Regions from separate parts of the Pseudoalteromonas sp. Angola-30 genome, predicted to be linked through region 2. Evidence: riboswitches for the same ligand, from Rfam matches in the RefSeq annotation. Region 2 holds a riboswitch; the other holds the start of a gene.
The links. Region 2 has a riboswitch for lysine ahead of dapA (4-hydroxy-tetrahydrodipicolinate synthase). Riboswitches for the same ligand answer to the same signal wherever they lie in the genome.

Region 1: linked by a shared signal. The riboswitch ahead of lysC (lysine-sensitive aspartokinase 3) and the one ahead of dapA (4-hydroxy-tetrahydrodipicolinate synthase) in region 2 are both predicted to bind lysine.

Annotation. Positions count from the first base shown of each region.
Region 1 is NZ_JAQREI010000007.1:201,248-203,452, reverse strand. Features, by position in the region: gene lysC (lysine-sensitive aspartokinase 3) at 1-899, opposite strand, end outside; lysine riboswitch at 976-1,148, opposite strand; gene PSH54_RS11510 (hypothetical protein) at 1,439-2,205, shown strand, end outside.
Region 2 is NZ_JAQREI010000009.1:69,026-71,230, forward strand. Features, by position in the region: gene PSH54_RS12645 (2,3,4,5-tetrahydropyridine-2,6-dicarboxylate N-succinyltransferase) at 1-108, opposite strand, end outside; gene dapA (4-hydroxy-tetrahydrodipicolinate synthase) at 124-1,008, opposite strand; lysine riboswitch at 1,137-1,333, opposite strand; gene PSH54_RS12655 (DNA-3-methyladenine glycosylase I) at 1,528-2,205, shown strand, end outside.

The DNA of each region.
Region 1 (2,205 bases), on a different contig from region 2:
CACGTTCCTCCGCGCTCTGGCTCGCGGCTAGAGCCTACAAATACATTAATATGGCTACGGCTTGCTGGTAAAATAGTCGCAGGGTGCAATACTTTTGCGCCAAATGTCGCCATTTCTGCGGCTTCATCAAAGCTTAAGCGGGCAATTGGCGTTGCCTTAGCGCATAAACGCGGGTCGGTGCTAAAAATACCCACTACATCGGTCCAAATGTGTACACTTTTAGCGTTAATAGCCTCTGCTAATAACGCCGCACTGTAGTCAGAGCCACCACGACCAAGCGTTGTGGTTTGGCCAAATTCATCACTACCAATAAACCCTTGTGTAACTATTACTTGCTCATCTAATAACGGAATTAACAGATCTTTAGTGGCTTGTGCAGTGGCCGCAACATCGGGCGTTGCTTTACCAAATTGGCTGTCGGTTTTAAGCACTTTGCGCACATCAAACCTATCTGCATTTAAGCCTTTTAAGCGCAGCACTTGAGCAAATAAATAAGACGATAAACGTTCGCCAAAGCTAAGCAGCTCATCGTGTTGTTGATCAGTGGTGAGTGTTTCAAGGGCTAACGTTTGAAACGCTTTTAACGTCTCGTTAAAACCTACGGCTAAATCGGCATCAAGTGACAGCTCATCTAAAATAGCCTGTTGAATAGCCAATACGCCATCTATATGTTCTTGGCGCTGCTCTTTACTAAGGTCGGGTTTGCACAGTGCAACTAAGTGGTTAGTTACGCCGGCACTGGCGCTCACAGCTACAATACGTACGCTTTTATCTGCAACAATAATTTCGCTACAGCGACTCATCGCTTCAAAGTTTGCAACACTGGTTCCGCCAAATTTGGCAACGATGTAATCTGATTTTGCGCCTGATACTGTTTGTGGCACTGATTGGGTAGTCATTTCGTCTCCTTTCGCGGTATCCAAACCGCTAAAAAACAAGAAGAACTTGGCAAAGGAATGCAAATAAGATGTGTCCGCTGCCAGAAGCTCTCCACCTAAGTTGGTGACAGTTTTGGGGATTCAGCCCCATAAACCGAAAAACACGGTTGACGTAACCTTGTTTTCCTCGGCGAGTACTTCCCTCTTTAATGGTTATGGGCGTTCGTCACCTACCATTAAATACCTAAGTATCGCACCTCTTCTGAATGTTGTATTAACCTGTGGCTAATAAAACAAAACCCCACTGTGTAGCGGGGCTTTGAAAGTTATCGTTTAGACGTCTAGCTGTCAAGGTGTTTTAGTTAATATAACGCGAATAATTTAGCCAAGGTTTACATTGCTGGCTACTTTTACAGCGCTTAATGTAACTCGCCTGTACGCCAGCTAAAAAAATGTGTAAATTAAGCCAGTTAATAACGAGTACTTTTTATTATAAAAATATAAAAACTACGCTCTGCTTTAAGCGTAGTTAACTCATTACTAGGATGTATCACCGCATTATGATCCCAGCTAAAAAGCTGCTTAATACCCTTAGCGAACATTGGGGTGTTTTAGAGCTATTATTTAAACGTTTTAAAATGGCCGACTTTAGCCTCAAAGACGTGCAAAACGCCATTAAGCAAAAACAGCCCACATGGACAAACGAGCGCATATACAAAGAAACAAATCGTTTGCTCAATCAAGATATACTTATTCCATTGGCTAAATCATCCCAGCTTGAAATAAACCGCGCCATTGCCGATTTTGCGACCTTTTTATTACAAGAAGAACACATAGGTTTAGCACAAGAAATTAGCGTTTTGGTTGATGATTTAGCACGCCTAGGAAACCGATTAGATAATGCCGGCGAAATAGAAGACTTTGACGATTTACGCCGCTATAGCCGCATTATGGATGATCGGGTACGTAAAATAATGAAGCTTTACGCGCACAACGAAAACGCTATTTTAAACATTGTTGAGCAAGCTAAATCTGATCACGCGGTGCAATCTTTGCAAAAGCGCTACAAAGCGGTAATAGAAGCCTTTGACGAATACATAGAGCCGATGCTTGAAATGGTCGATATTCGCGGTGACTTTCATGCCTGTTTTACACTTATTGAGCAGCAAATAAGTAAGCAAATAGAGCACATTGAACGCTCAGGCAAAGCCTACAACGACAAACGTATGCTTGAGCAATTGCGTACTCGGATACTCGAAATGCATTTAGTTGGCCGAGAAAGCTTACGCAAAAGTGCCGATATGCTTATGCCACTGCGCGAAGAGCT
Region 2 (2,205 bases):
AATGCCTTGTTTTACTTCTACGTTAGCTTCCCATTGGCCGCTTTCGTTTTGTGATGCTGCGCGTACTGCGCCCGATTCTAAATTATTTAGTAGTTCTAACCAGCTCATTATAAAAACCTGTGTTTAATGCCAAGATAAAATGGTGTCGTTTGCAGTGGTAATGCAATCGGTTTGCGTTAACTCAAGATGCGTTAAAGGTGGGCGCAACAGTGGGCTATTTAAACGCCCTTGCTGGTGCATTAGCACTTTAACGGGAATAGGGTTTGCTACAGCAAATAGGCTATTGATAGCGCGAGTCCACTGAGCAAATAAATTGGGGTGTTGACCGCTTAGGCTGCGCTTTACAAATTCGTGTGTTTGCAAAGGCCATGCATTGGCCGCAACCGAAACTAAGCCTTTTGCACCTGCTTGGGCAAAGTAGGGCATAAGTGCATCGTCGCCACTGTATAGCGCTAAATTAGGCGCGGCTTGTCGGTATGCTTCAAATTGGGTGATGTTGCCACTGGCTTCTTTTAAAGCCCACAGTTTTGGGTGCGCTTTTAAGTTTTCAATGGTTTCGATAGGAATGCTTACACCGCTGCGCCCAGGTACGTTGTACAACATACACGGATGCGCGCTTTCGTTTAATAAGCTTTCGTACCAATGTGTTTGACCTACAGCCCCTGGTTTTGCATAAAGAGGCGAGCCTAATAAGTAGCTGTGAATAGGTAATTGGTTACAGTAGCTAACCCATTCTTTTTGTTGGGCCAAATTACTACCACCAACAGCAACCATAAGCGGTACACTGGGTTTTAATTGGCACACGTGCTCAACAATGCCTTGCTGCTCTTTAAGCGTAAGGGCTAAGCCTTCACCTGTGCTACCGAGCAGTAAAATACCGTTGTGTGCCGCTTCTTGTTCGCTAACAAGTGTTGTGAGCGTGTCGTAGTCAACATTACCTTGTTGATCAAACGGCGTAACAAGCGCTGTCCACAGTGCGTAGTCGTCTAAATTGAAGTTGTGAATCATCTCTTACGAACCTATAAGGTGTTCGAGATATTAAGGAGGCTGTATGATGTGAGCCGCATTAACGTCGTTCGAACAGTATTCGAAGAGCGAATGGGCTTAAAATAATAGGGCGCACGGCCTTATTATTTAAGACCAGAAGCTCTCCACCAAACTAATAAGCTGCTCTAAAACAGCTATTGGTGACAGTCGCTAGGATTCAACCTAGTCGCCCGAAGTAATTGCTTCGCAAAAGCGTTTACCTCTCGGCGGTATTCCCCTCACATATGCTCACTGGAGTTTGCGCTCCTAACATACGCTACCTGAATAACGCACCTCTTCTAGCCCTTTGTATTTTGTTTAACCGCAAAAGGTTTAACAAAATACAATTTAAATAGGGTAATTGCGGCGATTAAAACATTTTAGCCGTCTAGGTGTCAAGTTGCAGGATACAGATTAGTTCATCGAAAATGTGGGTGGTTACGTATTAGCTGCTTTTCTCGTAAACTAACCCTATGAGCAGTGATGAGGTATTTAATAAGTATGGAAAAATTTAGCGATATTTATAAGCGAGCAGTAGAGCGAAAAGGTTCTGAAAAAATGCTTAAGTTATTACTCGCAAAACCCTTATCTAAAAAAGCATTAAGCGCATTAAGTGACGACGATTGGCTTGAAGAGTTTACCCGTAAAGTATTTCAAAGCGGGTTTTACTGGTCGGTAATAAACAGTAAATGGCCAGGTTTTAGAGAGGTTTTTTGGCAGTTTAGTGTTGATAAATTACTTATGATGCCGCCCGATATGCTAGAGCAAAAAGCAACTGATGAGCGCATTATTCGTAATTATAAAAAGGTAAAAACAATTCCTGAAAATGCCTACATGATCCACGAAATAGCTCAGGAACATGGCAGTTTTAGCAAGTTTGTAGCTAACTGGCCAAGCGATGACATTATTGGTTTATGGACATATTTAAAAAAACACGGCGCCCGTTTGGGTGGAAATACTGGCCCGTATGCCTTGAGAGCGCTTGGTAAAGATACTTTTTTACTTTCGCGAGATGTGGAAAGTTACCTAAGAGCGCACAAAATTATAGATGGCGGTCTGCAAACTAAAAAATCACTCACTGCCGCACAGGCGTTTTTTAACGAAATGCAAAAGCAAAGTGGTTTGAGCCTGCAAGAACTTAGCTTAATTGTGGCTTACAGCGTGGGCGACAATCGCGTA